Regions from separate parts of the Streptomyces sp. NPDC054872 genome, predicted to be linked through region 1. Evidence: riboswitches for the same ligand, from Rfam matches in the RefSeq annotation. Region 1 holds a riboswitch; each other region holds the start of a gene.
The links. Region 1 has a riboswitch for cobalamin ahead of ACWGIH_RS18720 (energy-coupling factor ABC transporter permease). Riboswitches for the same ligand answer to the same signal wherever they lie in the genome.
Positions count from the first base shown of each region.

Region 2: another riboswitch for cobalamin. It lies ahead of ACWGIH_RS24660 (ABC transporter substrate-binding protein); the one in region 1 lies ahead of ACWGIH_RS18720 (energy-coupling factor ABC transporter permease).
Region 3: another riboswitch for cobalamin. It lies ahead of ACWGIH_RS06395 (ribonucleoside-diphosphate reductase subunit alpha); the one in region 1 lies ahead of ACWGIH_RS18720 (energy-coupling factor ABC transporter permease).

Region 1 is NZ_JBSGYY010000014.1:7,950-12,718, reverse strand. It holds gene ACWGIH_RS18735 (energy-coupling factor ABC transporter ATP-binding protein) at 1-380, opposite strand, end outside; gene cbiQ (cobalt ECF transporter T component CbiQ) at 377-1,126, opposite strand; gene ACWGIH_RS18725 (energy-coupling factor ABC transporter substrate-binding protein) at 1,133-1,522, opposite strand; gene ACWGIH_RS18720 (energy-coupling factor ABC transporter permease) at 1,522-2,265, opposite strand; cobalamin riboswitch at 2,296-2,479, opposite strand; cobalamin riboswitch at 2,706-2,923, shown strand; gene metE (5-methyltetrahydropteroyltriglutamate--homocysteine S-methyltransferase) at 3,090-4,769, shown strand, end outside.
Region 2 is NZ_JBSGYY010000021.1:7,749-12,517, forward strand. It holds gene ACWGIH_RS24655 (FecCD family ABC transporter permease) at 1-992, opposite strand, end outside; gene ACWGIH_RS24660 (ABC transporter substrate-binding protein) at 989-2,047, opposite strand; cobalamin riboswitch at 2,114-2,299, opposite strand; gene ACWGIH_RS24665 (VOC family protein) at 2,307-2,771, opposite strand; gene ACWGIH_RS24670 (helix-turn-helix domain-containing protein) at 2,777-3,643, opposite strand; gene ACWGIH_RS24675 (haloacid dehalogenase-like hydrolase) at 3,839-4,769, shown strand, end outside.
Region 3 is NZ_JBSGYY010000004.1:122,240-127,008, reverse strand. It holds gene mctP (monocarboxylate uptake permease MctP) at 1-1,368, shown strand, start outside; gene ACWGIH_RS06400 (hypothetical protein) at 1,446-2,177, opposite strand; cobalamin riboswitch at 2,277-2,400, shown strand; gene ACWGIH_RS06395 (ribonucleoside-diphosphate reductase subunit alpha) at 2,538-4,769, shown strand, end outside.

The sequences.
Region 1 (4,769 bases):
TCGGCGACTCTGCCGCGCACCTCGGTGTCCGGCAGCCCCAGGTTCAGCGGCCCGAAGGACACGTCCTGTTCGACGGAAGCGGCGAAGAGCTGGTCGTCCGGGTCCTGGACCACCAGCTGAACGGTGGTGCGCAGCCGGGTGAGCCCCTTGCGGTCGTACGTCACGGGGGTGCCCCCGAGCGTCAATCCGCCCTGGTCCGGGCGGAGTCCGCCGCTCAGGAGCCGCATGAGGGTGGTCTTGCCGCTGCCGTTGCGTCCGAGCAGCGCGAGGGCGCGCCCCTCGGTGACGTCGAAGTCCAGGCCGCTGAGGACGGTGGGCCCGTCCTCGTACGCGTAGGAAGCGGCGCGCAGGGCGACCAAGGACCCGCTCGGCTCGCTCATGGGAGAACCCTTTCCAGTACGAGAGTGAGGACCGTGAGGCCCCCGAGGAGGGCCGCGCTCGCAACCACGAAGGGCCGCGAGATCCTGGCGTCGGGCACCAGCACCCGCAGGGTCCCGTCGTATCCGCGTCCGGCCAGCCCGGCCTGCAGCCGGCTCGCCCGGTCGAAGGCCCGTACGAACGCGGTGGCGCCGAGACCGCCGAGGGAGCGCCAGGTGGCGGCCCGGGTGGTGTGGCCGAGCCGCGCGGCCTGCGCCTGCCGGATCCGGCTCATGGAGTCCAGGAGCAGGAAGCTCATCCGGTACATGACCAGGGCCACGTCCACGACCGGCGCCGGTACGCCCGCCTTCACCAGGCGGGGCAGCAGGTCCGACATGGGGGTGGTGAAGGCGAACAGCAGGACGCCGAGCGAGGCCGCCGACGTGCGCAGGAGCAGTCCGCCCGCCCGCTCGGGTCCGCCGTCCGCGAGCGTGACGAACCCTTCGGGCGCGCCCAGTTGGACGATCAGGGTCAGGGCGCCGGTGACGCAGAAACCCAGGGGCACGCGGTAGGCGCGCCACAGTTTGCGCGGCGGCACACCGGCGGGTCCGAGCAGCACGGTGAGCGCGGCGACGAGGACCAGGGCAGCACCCGGCCAGGGCGGCAGGGAGACGGCGAGGACGGTGAGGCCGAGCCCGAGCACGGCTTTGTCCACGGGGTGGCGGCGGCGCCAGCGACTGCTGTGCGCCGCCGCGTCGATGGGCAGCACGCCGGGTCAGACCTGCCCGGTCCCGGCCCGGGAGCTCTCCCCGTCGGCGGTCCGCTCCTCCGCGGCCCCCTCCTCCGCGGCCGCCTCGGTCCGCGCCGCCTCGGCACCCTGGCGGCGTCCCCTGCGCAGACCGAAGTAGTAGGCGAGGACGCCCGCGCCGAGCGCCGCCTGCAGCGCGAAGAGCGCCGACTCGATCTCCCCGGAGGGGGGTTCGTACAGCGGCGAGAACCAGGGCTCGTAATCCGGCTCGATCTCGGTGATCGCGGTCTCGGCCTGGGCGTCGGACCCGGCGAACGGCTCCTTCTCGTCGTCGCCGAGACCCAGCGCGAGCGGCAGCACCGCCAGCGCGGCGACGATGAGGAGGAGCAGAGCGTTGATCTTCGTGTTCCGGCTCATCAGGCGCTGGCCCCCGTCTCCGTCTCGGTCTTGCTGTCGGTGGTCTTACTGTCGGTGGCCGCCTTCGCGGACGGCTTCTTGCCCTGGAGCAGCACGCCGAGCCGCGTGAGCTCGCCCTTGCTCGACTGCACGAGCAGCCGCATCACCACGACGGTGAGCAGTCCCTCGCTGACCGCGAGGGGGATCTGCGTGACGGCGAAGATGCCGCCGAACTTGCCCAGGGCGCCGATGAATCCGCTGCTGGGGTCCGGGAACGCCAGGGCGAGCTGGACGCTGGTGACGCAGTACGTGGACAGGTCGGCGACGAACGCGCCGAAGAACACGGCCACCATGAGCGGCACGTCGTACCGCTTCAGGAGCCGGTAGACGGCGTATCCGGCCCATGGACCGACGATCGCCATGGAGAACACGTTGGCGCCCAGCGTGGTGAGCCCGCCGTGGGCGAGCAGCAGCGCCTGGAACAGCAGCGTGATGGTGCCGAGCACCGCCATGATCGGCGGCCGGAACAGGATCGCGCCGAGCCCGGTCCCCGTCGGGTGCGAGCAACTGCCCGTGACGGAGGGGATCTTCAGCGCGGAGAGGACGAAGGTGAACGCTCCGGACGCACCCAGGAGCAGTGTGCTCTCCGGGTGTTCCTTGACCTCACGGGTGAGGGAGCGGACTCCGTGGACGACGAACGGCGCGGACGCTACGCCCCAGGCGATCGCGTGCGCCGGCGGGAGGAAACCCTCGGCTATGTGCATGGCTAAGCAGACCCTCTCCAGCACCTCGTGGATGGACAACGCGCCTTGGCCGGTCTCCTGGCTGACGGGTCGTACCGACCGGACTCCGCCTTCCCGGGCGCGTGTTGCGCCCAGTGGCTGCCGCGAGGGCTGGAGCCGGACTTCCCGATCACAGTGGCGAGGGCCGCACCGGCATCACACCGATTTCCCGAGCACCAAGGCGTGGTGACCCTAGTGCGGAATCGAGTGGCCTGACAACTTGCGGGACCGCCTCACCTGTGGCACGCGCGAGCGCACATGACCAGGGCGTACGCCCCTGGTCAGCCCATGTGCACCAGCCTGTGCGCGCCCGTCGTACGCCCCTTCGCGCATGTCCCCGCCCGTCGGGCCCCTTCCCCTCCGTGTCTCACCTCACGGTCCGGAATGTGATCAGTACCGCCCCAGGAGCGCGACCACCCTTTAGCCTGATCCGTGCAGCTGGTTCGCCCTGTCCGCCAGGCAGAGGTGTCGTAAGAGGGAACCCGGTGGGAATCCGGGACTGCCCCGCAGCGGTGAGTGGGAACGACCGCCGTCATACGCACTGGATCCGAGCATGGACCCGGGAAGCGACGGCCAGTAGGGGTCTGCCTCGGCAGATGTGCCCGCGAGTCCGAAGACCTGCCCGTTGCCCGCATGTGATCCCTCATGTGCGGACATCCCGGTGACCTCGTGGGCGGGTCGGCGTACAGATCAGGTGGAGCAAGCACCGCGCGGTTGGCGCGTGTCCGTCCGCCCGGTCCGTCATCCCTTCGCGTCCGTGTCCCGTCCCCGGGATGCTCAGGAGTCATCTCGCGAAGGAGATTTCCGTGACAGCGAAGTCCGCGGCCGCGGCAGCACGGGCCACCGTGTACGGCTACCCCCGCCAGGGCCCCGACCGGGAACTGAAGAAGGCCGTCGAGGGCTATTGGAAGGGCCGTGTCAGCGCCGACGCCCTGCGGGAGACCGCGGCGCGGCTGCGCCGGTCCACCTGGCGGCACCTGGCCGACGCCGGCATTCACGAAGTGCCGACCGGCGACTTCTCGTACTACGACCATGTCCTGGACACCAGCGTCATGGTCGGCGCCATCCCGCACCGGCACCGCGAGGCCGTCGCCACCGACCCCCTCGACGGCTACTTCGCGATGGCCCGCGGCACGCAGGACGTGGCGCCGCTGGAGATGACCAAGTGGTTCGACACCAACTACCACTACCTCGTGCCGGAGCTGGGCCCCGACACCGTCTTCGCCGCCGACTCCGCCCAGCAGGTGGCCGAGCTCAAGGAGGCCGTCGCGCTCGGCCTCGCCGCACGCCCGGTCCTCGTCGGCCCGGTGACCTATCTGCTGCTCGCCAAGCCCGCGCCCGGCGTGGCCGCCGACTTCGAGCCGCTCACGCTCCTCGACCGGCTCCTTCCCGTGTACGCGGAAGTCCTCGCCGACCTGCGCGCGGCGGGCGCCGAATGGGTGCAGCTCGACGAGCCCGCCCTGGTCCAGGACCGCACCCCGGCGGAGCTCAACGCCGCCGCCCGCGCCTACCGCGACCTCGGAGCGCTCACGGATCGGCCTCGACTCCTCGTCGCCTCCTACTTCGGCAGGCTCGGCGAGGCCCTGCCCGTGCTGGCCAAGTCACCGGTCGAGGGACTCGCCCTGGACTTCACGGAGGCCGCCGCCGGCCAGTTGCAGGATCTCGCCGCCGTCGGCGGACTGCCCGGCAAGCGCCTCGTCGCGGGTGTCGTCAACGGGCGCAACATCTGGATCAACGACCTGGAGAAGTCCCTCTCCACCCTGGCCACGCTCCTGGGCCTCGCCGACCGGGTCGACGTCTCCGCGTCCTGCTCCCTGCTGCACGTCCCGCTGGACGCCACCGCCGAACGGGACATCGACCCGCAGGTGGCCCGCTGGCTGGCCTTCGCCCACCAGAAGGCCACCGAGATCGCCACGCTGGCGCGTGCCCTGGCCCAGGGAACGGACACCATCACGGCCGAACTGGCCGCCAACCGCGCCGACCTGGCGTCCCGCTCGGGTTCGGCCCTCACCCACGACCCGGCGGTACGCTCCCGTGTCGCCGCCATCACGGACGCCGATGCCCGTCGCGTCCACGCCTATCCGGAGCGTGCGGCGGCCCAGCGGGCCCGCCTGAACCTGCCACAACTGCCCACGACCACCATCGGTTCGTTCCCCCAGACCACCGAACTGCGCACCGCACGCGCCGACTTGCGCGCGGGCCGCATCGACGCGGACGGCTACGAGGAACGCATCCGCGCGGAGATCCGCGAGGTCCTCGCCTTCCAGGAGAAGGCGGGCATCGACGTCCTGGTGCACGGCGAGCCCGAACGCAACGACATGGTGCAGTACTTCGCCGAACAGCTCACCGGCTATCTCGCCACGCAACACGGCTGGGTCCAGTCGTACGGCACCCGCTACGTACGCCCGCCGGTCCTGGCGGGCGACATCTCACGGCCCGAACCGATGACGGTGCGCTGGACGTCGTACGCCAACTCCCTCACCGAC
Region 2 (4,769 bases), on a different contig from region 1:
GCCGGGACGCCGATCAGCGATGTCACCACCCCCACGGGGACCTCCTGGGGGTCGAGGACCGTGCGGGCCAGCGTGTCCACCCACACAAGGAACACCGCGCCCGCGAGCGCCGTCACCGGGAGCAGACGTGCGTGCCCGGAGCCGACCAGGGCACGGGCGGCGTGCGGCAGGACCAGGCCCACGAAACCGATGGCGCCCGCGCTGCTGACCAGTGCCGCCGTGAGCAGGGCCGTGGTGGTGAGGAGGAGCAGCCGGATACGGGTCACGTGGACGCCCAGCGTCGCCGCCGCGTCCTGGCCGAACGCGAACGCGTCCAGGGTGCGGGCCTGCGTCAGGCAGACGGCGAGGGCCACGAAGAGCACCGCCGCGCACAGTGCGACGTCCGTCCAGCCCACCCCGCTCAGCGAGCCGAGCAGCCAGAACAGGACACTCCGCGTCGTCTCCGCGTCGCCCGACGTCAGGATCACGAACGAGGTGAGCGAGGAGAAGAGCTGCATCGCCGCCACCCCGGAGAGCACCACCCGGTCGGTGCTCCCGCCCAGGGTGTGGCTGAGCAGCAGCACGAGCGCGAACGAGACGAGGGCCCCGGCGAAGGCGCCCGCCGAGACCGACACCACTCCCCCGCCGACCCCCAGGACGACGATCGCGACCGCGCCCGTGGACGCCCCCGAGGAGACGCCGAGCACGAAGGGGTCGGCGAGCGGGTTGCGCAGGAGGGACTGGAGGACGGCTCCGCAGACCGCGAGGCCCGCGCCGCAGACCGCCGCGAGGAGCGTGCGCGGCATGCGCAGGTTCCAGACGATGCCGTCCCGGATGGGCGTCAGCTTCGCCTCTCCCCAGCCGAGGTGCGCCGCGACCGCCGACCACACGTCGGGTACGGAGATGTCCGCGGGGCCGATGGTGACGGCCACCGCCACGGAGAGGGCGAGGGCGGCGAGGCCGGCCGTCCGGAGCAGGGCGGAACGTATGCCGCCCGGGGCGGCCGTCCTCACTTGGCGAGGCCGAAGTCGAGCAGTGCGGCGGCGACTTGTTCGATGCCGTCCACCGTGCGGATCGTCGGGTTCATGGCCTGGCCGCTCAGCAGCACGTACCGCTTCTTCTTCACGGCGGTCAGGTTCTTGGTGACCGGGTTGGACTCCAGGAACTCGATCTTCTTCTTCGCGCTCTCGGCCGTCTGCGACTTTCGGGTGAGGTCGCCGATGACCAGGACGTCCGGGTCGCGGTCGGCCACCGTCTCCCAGTTGATCTGGGGCCACTCGTCGCGGGTGTCGTCGAAGACGTTCCGCACGCCGAGTTCGCGGGTGATGATGCCCGGGGCGCCGCAGCAGCCGGCGATGTAGGGCGCGTCGGAGTTGGCGAACCAGTAGAGGAGCGACGTGTCGGCCGCCTTGCCGTCCTCGATGGTCTTCGTGGCCTTCGCCACCCGGCCCTTGAGGTCGGCGATCAGCCGTTCGCCGCGCTTGTCGACCCCGAACGCCTTGGCCAGGCCCCGCACTTCGCCGTAGACCGTGTCCATGGTCAGCGTCTTGACCCGCTTGCCGTCGCCGTCGCCGCTGTTGTCCTTGCCCGCGCAGTCGGAGGGCGAGACGTAGGCGGGTACGCCGAGTTCGGTGAACTTGGCGCGGTCGGCGACGCCGCCCTTGCTGACCGTCGCCACGAAGGAGGCGGTGACGAAGTCCGGTTCCTGGGCGAGGACCTTCTCGAAGGAGGGGTAGCGGTCGGCGAGCCGGTCGACCTTGGCGTTGTCCTTCTCCAGGCCCTTCAGCACCGGGTCCGTCCATGTGCCGGTGCCGGCCATGCGGTCCGCGAGACCGAGGGAGAGCAGGATCTCCGTGGAGCCCTGGTCGAGGGAGACCGCTCGCCGCGGCGGCGCCTTGATCTCCGCCTTCTCGCCGCAGGAGGTGAGGGTCAGCGGGTAGCCGGCGGCCCTGTCGTCCGCGGTGGACGTGCCGGGGGTCCCCGATGAGCCGCCGCAGGAGGTCAGGGTGACGGCCAAGGCCGTGGCGAGAAGAGCAGCCGTACGTGCACGACGGGTGGTGGAGGACACGAGATCCCTTGAGTCTCACGGCTCATACGCGGAGCCTGGCCTGCTTCGTCACCTCCGCCGCCCGGTGTGCGGACGAAGGTGCCAGCAGGTCTTCGGACTCGGGGATCGGCCGGGCGGGGCGCCTTCCCAGGCGTCCGTGGACGCCCAGTGGCCGTGGCCCCGCCCGTTCCCCCTCACCGCTGCGCGTCAGTTCCGGATTCGCACCGGATTCCCTGGCCCTGGTGTGGGTTGACTGGCGTGCGCAAGCTATCACGCGAGGTCAGGACGGCTGCTGGGGCCTCGGTGCGCCGCGGTAGGTGCCGAAGGACCACTTGTTGCCCTCGGGGTCGGCGATCGCGAACTCCCGGCTGCCGTACGGCTGGTCCTCGATCTCGCGGATGATCTCGACGCCCGCGGTGCTGAGCCGCTGGTAGAGGTCGTCCACGCGGTCGGTGACGACGTACGCGCCGAAGGTGCCGGGCTTCAGGCACCAGTCCTGGGACTTCTCGTCGTACGAGCCGAGCATGATCGCACCGCCCTCGGGCCAGTCGAGCTCGGCGTGCGCCACGCGGTCGCCGTCCTCGTAGACGGCGGTGCGCAGGAAGCCGACGGTGCCGACCAGGAAGTCGATCAGCGCGGGGGCGTCGTGCGCCTGGAGGGTCGGCCAGACCGCGGGGGCGCGCTCCTCGGAGGCGGGAGTGGAGGCGGGCAGGGGCTGCTGGTTCTGCTTCTCGGTCGTGTTCATGAGTCCTACTCTTCGCCCCCGCCATAGCTCCCGGCTTGGATATTCCGGCACTCTTCGGCCAGCCAGGCGCTGGGGCTCGCACCGGTGTACTGCCGGAAGTCCCGCACCAGGTGGGAGTGGTCGTAGTAGCCGCAGTCGGCGGCGACGCGGGCCAGGTCAGGGGTCGCGCCCGCCGCGACGGGGCGTACGACGGCGTTCCGTGCGCGCTGGAAGCGCATCAGGCGTCCCGCCTGCTTGGGGCTCAGGCCCGTCTCGGCGCGGAAGAGGGTGGTGAGGCGGCGTTCGCTGAGCGCGACGTGCCGGGAGAGTCCGCGCAAGGTGCCCACCCCGCGGTGCCGGGCCAGCCAGGCCCAGGCCTCGCCGACCTCGGGGCGCACGGAGCCGGCGGAGGTGTCGGCGGCCGCGCGCTGCCTCAAGTAGGCGGACAGGGAGGCAAACCGCTCTTCCCAGCCGCCCTGCTCGCACAGCAGCTCCCGCAGTTCGGCGGCGCGGCGCCCCATCACCTCCGCGCCGGGTGTCACCAGCTCACCGGCGAGTTCCGCCGCCGGTACGCCGAACAGGGCGCGGGCGGCCAGCGGGTGCACGGCGAGCTGGATGCCCGCCTCGTGCTCGGGCCGTACGACGTACGCCGGGGACTGGTGCAGGCCGCCGAGGACGATGTCCGTGCGGTCGGCGTCGCGGCCGCCCGCCTGCTCGGGGGTGCGGCCGGTGACGACGGGGCCGTCGAGGGAGAAGATCAGCGTCAGGTACGGGGACGGCAGGCCGCGGTGCAGGCCCGGCCGCTCGCCGAGCGTGCGGTAGCCGACGGCGGACACCACCATGCCGTCGAGCCGCGGGGCGGCCCGCACGAACTCCCGGGAGACGGTCTCCATGCCTTCCAGTATGCGACGGACGGCGCTCCGGAGCAGGCCCGGAATCAGGGCGTGCGTCCATCTCCCCTACCCGCGCGCGCAGGTCCCATGCCCGTTCCGTCCGGTGATGTCGATCATGGGAATCCCTGGCGTGACCTCATACGATGACCCGCCGCTCCGGACGGGGCGCAGACCGCTCTCAGGGGGCACGGAACCATGGCATCAAAGGCAAAGGGCAAGCTGGCCGTCATCGGCACGGCGGGCGCGCTCACCGCGGCCGTTCTGGCGGGGACGGCGCTCTGGCCGAGCAAGGACGCGACGGCCGCGGACGCCTCCGCGAAGACGGCGAGGACGGCGAAGGCCGCGACGTCCGAGCTGAAGCACTGGCCGAAGCCCGTCGCGAAGAAGCTGGGCAAGGTCATCGCGAAGAACGAGGACAAGGGCGCGTACGCCGTCTTCGACGCGGACAACACGACGTACCGCAACGACCTGGAGGAGTCCCTCCTGCCCTTCCTGGAGATGAAGGGGGTGCTGACCCGCAAGTCGATGGACCCGTCGCTGAAGATCATCCCCTTCAAGGACACGGCGAAGCACAAGGAGAGCCTCTACAGCTACTACAACCGGCTCTGCGAGGTCGACGACCAGGTCTGCTATCCGTGGGTCGCGCAGATCTTCTCCGGCTTCACGCTGAAGGAGCTCAAGGGGTACGTCGACGAACTCCTGGCCCACGACAAGCCGATCCCCGCCGAGTACTACGCGGACGGGAAGCTGACGAAGACCGAGGTGAAGCCGCCCGAGTTCTTCACCGGCATGCAGGAACTCCACAAGACGCTGCGCGAGCACGGCATCGAGGTCTACGTCGTCAGCGCGGCCAGCGAGGATCTGGTGCGCATGGTCCTCTCCGACCCCAAGTACGGCTACGACGTGAAGCCCGAGAACGTCATCGGTGTCGGCCTGCAGCTCAAGAACCGCAAGACCGGCGAGGTCACCAGCTCCCGCAAGGAGATCGCGGAAGGCCGCTTCGACCAGAAGAAGCTCGCGGGGCATGAGCTGACGCCGCACCTGTGGGCGCCCATGACCTGGTTCCAGGGCAAGCCCGCGGCCATCAACACGTACATCGACGAGTGGAAGAAGCCCGTCCTGGTGG
Region 3 (4,769 bases), on a different contig from region 1:
ATCCTCGTCTACCCGCTGATCTTCACCTTCCTGCCGCGCCTGTGGTCCGTCTCGCACAAGCACGGATACGTGACCACCTCCGACTTCGTGCGCGGACGCTTCGGTTCCAAGGGGCTCTCGCTGGCCGTCGCGGTCACCGGCATCCTCGCCACGATGCCGTACATCGCGCTCCAACTGGTCGGCATCCAGGCCGTGCTCGACGTCATGGGCGTCGGCGGCGGCCCGGACACGAACTGGTTCATCAAGGACCTGCCGCTCCTGATCGCGTTCGCGGTGCTCGCCGCGTACACGTACTCGTCGGGCCTGCGCGCGCCCGCGCTGATCGCGTTCGTCAAGGACGGTCTGATCTACCTGGTCATCGCCGTGGCGATCATCTACATCCCGATCAAGCTCGGCGGCTTCGACGAGATCTTCCAGGCCGCGAACGACAAGTTCTCGGCGGCGAACGACGCGGCGGGCAAGCCCGTCGCGGGTCTCGCGCCGGGTGAGGCCGGGCAGTGGACCTACGCCACGCTCGCGCTCGGCTCCGCGCTCGCGCTGTTCATGTACCCGCACTCGATCACGGCGACGCTCTCCTCCAAGAGCCGCGACGTGATCCGCCGCAACACCACGATCCTGCCGCTGTACTCGCTGATGCTGGGTCTGCTCGCGCTGCTCGGCTTCATGGCGATCGCGGCCGGGGTGAAGGTCGAGAACGGCCAGCTGGCGATCCCGCAGCTGTTCGAGAACATGTTCCCCGACTGGTTCACCGGCGTCGCGTTCGCGGCGATCGGCATCGGCGCGCTCGTGCCGGCCGCCATCATGTCCATCGCCGCCGCGAACCTCTTCACCAGGAACATCTACAAGGACTTCCTCAAGCCGGACGCGACACCCGCGCAGGAGACCAAGGTCTCCAAGCTGGTCTCGCTCCTGGTGAAGGTCGGCGCGCTCGCCTTCGTCCTCACCATGGACAAGACGGTCGCGATCAACTTCCAGCTCCTGGGCGGCATCTGGATCCTGCAGACCATGCCCGCGCTCGTCGGCGGCCTGTTCACGCGGTGGTTCCACCGCTGGGCGCTGCTCGCGGGCTGGGCGGTCGGCATGGTCTACGGCACGGCCGCCGCGTACGGCGTCGCCTCGCCCACCCAGAAGCACTTCGGCGGCTCGTCCGACGAGATCCCGGGCATCGGCGAGATCGGCTACATCGGCCTCACGGCGTTCGTCCTGAACGTGGTGGTCACCGTGGTCATGACCTTCGTCCTGCGCGCCATGAAGGCCCCTGACGGCATCGACGAGACGTCTCCCGGCGACTACACGGCGGACGCGGGCGACCCCGGCGTCGTGGAGGAGCTGCCGCCGGCCACGGTGGGAGCGCCGGGCGGGCACTGAGTCCTCTCCGTACGTACGTGACGCGGGCCGCCGGATCCGACTCCGGCGGCCCGCTGTCGTGTGCGGATCAGGAGGTCTTACGAGGCCTTGTAGAGCCCGGTCCTGACCCGCCCCGCCGCCTTGGCCGCGGAGGAGATCACCAGGTCCTTGTGCGGGCCCGCGTCCACCAGGACGAGCACGCCGCCGACCCGCACCTCGGCCTTGTAGTACCGGGTCTCCTCGTCGTAGTCGTCGCCGCCCTCGTACCGCGTGCTCTCCAGGATCGCCTCGTCGCCGATGCCCGGCAGGTCCTCGGCCACGTGATGCTCCACCACCGGGGCCGCCTCGGTGTCCACGGTGACGCTGGGGCACACCTTGTGGAGTTGTCGGCGCAGTTCGACGTGGCGCTCGGCCCGCGCGTCCGGCATCGAGACCAAGGTCTGGGAGAGGACGGGGTCCCCCTCGTCGGCGATCGCGCCGGGGAAGGGAAGGATCATGTGGCCGGCGCTGGTTCCCCGCATGCCGGACAGCTCCGCGCTCGCCCCGCGGCCGGCCTCGCACCCGCCCCAGTCGCCGCCCCCGTAGTGCTGGTTGAAGCCGCCCGTGGTGCCGTTGACCACCTTGGCCCGCGCGCCGACGGCCTTCGCCGGCAGCAGCGCCGCCTTCAGCTCGGCGTCCGTGAAGACCTTGCCGGGGTCCACGTCTCCGTCGACTCCGGCCGCCGTGGCCGGGGGGCGCGCGGGCTTCGTCTCCGCCTTCTCGCCGCCCTCCCCGCACCCGGTGAGCAGCATCAGCACCACCGCCGCACAGCCCGCGCCCCGCCCTCGCACGCCGTCTCCCCCTGGTCGCCCATCAGTTCGGCGCCACCCTAGGGGATACGCGCGCCGACACAAGATGTGGGGCTGACTCCCAGAGCCAGCACAAGATGTATGCTCGTGCTCGCTGTCGCCGCAGGGGAATCCGGTGCAAGTCCGGAACTGTCCCGCAACGGTGTATGAGTGCGCATTTGTCGTGCTCTCTAGTCCGAAGACCTGTCGACAGCGCATCCGTTCCGACCGGTCCGGGTGCCGACGACGTCCGGGCCTCGTGGAATGGGCTGGTGGACGCGGAGCGCAGCCCTGCCCAGGGCGGGCCCCCGTGTGTCACTCACCCCTCCCCAAGGCCCTGAGCCGAGCGAGGGAGTGCTCCACGTGACCATCGCGCCAGCCGAACCTGCGTCAGCGCAGAACACCGGCGGTCAGCAGACCGCCGACGGCCCAGGAACCGCGCTGCTGCGTACCCTGACCGACCTCACCGCCGACCTCCCCGACGCCGACCCCGGCCGGGTCGCCGCCGCCGCGCTGCGGGGCCGCTCGGCCAAGGCTGATGTGGCGGAGCTGCGGGAGCTTGCGACCGAGGCCGCGGCCGGCCTCATCTCCGAGGACCCGACGTACTCGCAGCTCGCGGCCAGGCTCCTCAGCCTCAGCATCCGGGACGAGGCCGCGTCGCAGGGCGTGCGGTCCTTCTCCGACTCGGTCGCCGTGGGGCACCGCGAGGGTCTGATCGCGGACCGTACGGCCGCGTTCGTCACCGATCACGCGGAGCGCCTCGACGGTCTCGTGGAGGCCGCCCTCGAGGACGGCGCCGACTTCCGTTTCGGCTACTTCGGCCTGCGCACCCTGCACAGCCGCTATCTCCTGCGCCACCCGATCACCCGGCACGTCATCGAGACCCCGCAGCACTTCATGCTGCGCGTGGCGAGCGGTCTGGCCGAGGACGGCTCCACGCGCTCGGTGGACGAAGTCGCCGCGCTGTACCGCCTGATGAGCCGCCTGGACTACCTGCCGTCCTCGCCGACGCTCTTCAACTCCGGCACCCGGCACCCGCAGATGTCCTCCTGCTACCTCCTCGACTCCCCGCTGGACGAGCTGGACTCCATCTACGACCGCTACCACCAGGTCGCGCGCCTCTCCAAGCACGCGGGCGGCATCGGCCTCTCGTACTCCCGCGTCCGCGCCCGCGGTTCGCTGATCCGCGGCACGAACGGGCACTCCAACGGCATCGTTCCGTTCCTGAAGACCCTGGACGCCTCCGTCGCCGCCGTGAACCAGGGCGGCCGTCGCAAGGGTGCCGCCGCTGTCTACCTGGAGACGTGGCACTCCGACATCGAGGAGTTCCTGGAGCTGCGCGACAACACGGGTGAGGACGCGCGCCGCACGCACAACCTCAACCTGGCGCACTGGATCCCGGACGAGTTCATGCGCCGGGTCGCCGCCGACCAGGACTGGTCGCTGTTCTCCCCGGCCGACGTGCCCGAGTTCGTGGACCTGTGGGGCGACGCGTTCGACGCGGCCTACCGCAAGGCCGAGGCCGCCGGGCTGGCCCGCAAGACCATCCCGGCCCGCGAGCTGTACGGCCGCATGATGCGCACCCTGGCGCAGACCGGCAACGGCTGGATGACCTTCAAGGACGCCGCCAACCGCACCGCCAACCAGACGGCGGAGCCCGGCCACACCGTCCACTCCTCCAACCTCTGCACGGAGATCCTGGAGGTCACGGACGACGGCGAGACGGCAGTCTGCAACCTGGGCTCGGTGAACCTCGGCGCGTTCGTGGACACGGCCGCCGGTGACATCGACTGGCAGCGGCTCGACGAGACCGTCCGTACCGCCGTCACCTTCCTCGACCGCGTGGTCGACATCAACTTCTATCCGACCGAGCAGGCCGGGAAGTCGAACGCCCGCTGGCGCCCGGTGGGCCTGGGCGCCATGGGTCTGCAGGACGTCTTCTTCCAGCTGAAGCTGCCCTTCGACTCCCCCGCCGCGCGTGCCCTCTCGACGCGTATCGCCGAGCGCATCATGCTCGCCGCGTACGAGGCGTCCGCCGACCTCGCCGAGCGCAATGGCCCCCTGCCCGCCTGGGAGAAGACCCGCACAGCGCGCGGCGTCCTGCACCCCGACCACTACGGCGTCGAGCTGACCTGGCCGGAGCGCTGGGCGGCGCTGCGGGAACGTATCGCCGCGACCGGTATGCGCAACTCGCTGCTTCTCGCCATCGCGCCGACCGCCACGATCGCGTCCATCGCGGGCGTGTACGAGTGCATCGAGCCGCAGGTCTCCAACCTGTTCAAGCGCGAGACGCTGAGCGGCGAGTTCCTCCAGGTCAACGCCTACCTGGTGGAGGAGCTGAAACGGCTCGGCGTCTGGGACGCCCAGACCCGCGAGGCGCTGCGCGAATCCAGCGGCTCCGTACAGGGCTTCAGCTGGATTCCCGCCGAGGTGCGCGAGCTGTACCGCACCGCGTGGGAGATCCCGCAGCGCGGCCTGATCGACATGGCCGCCGCGCGCACGCCGTTCCTGGACCAGGCGCAGTCCCTGAACCTGTTCCTGGAGACGCCGACCATCGGCAAGCTCTCCTCGATGTACGCATACGCCTGGCAGCAG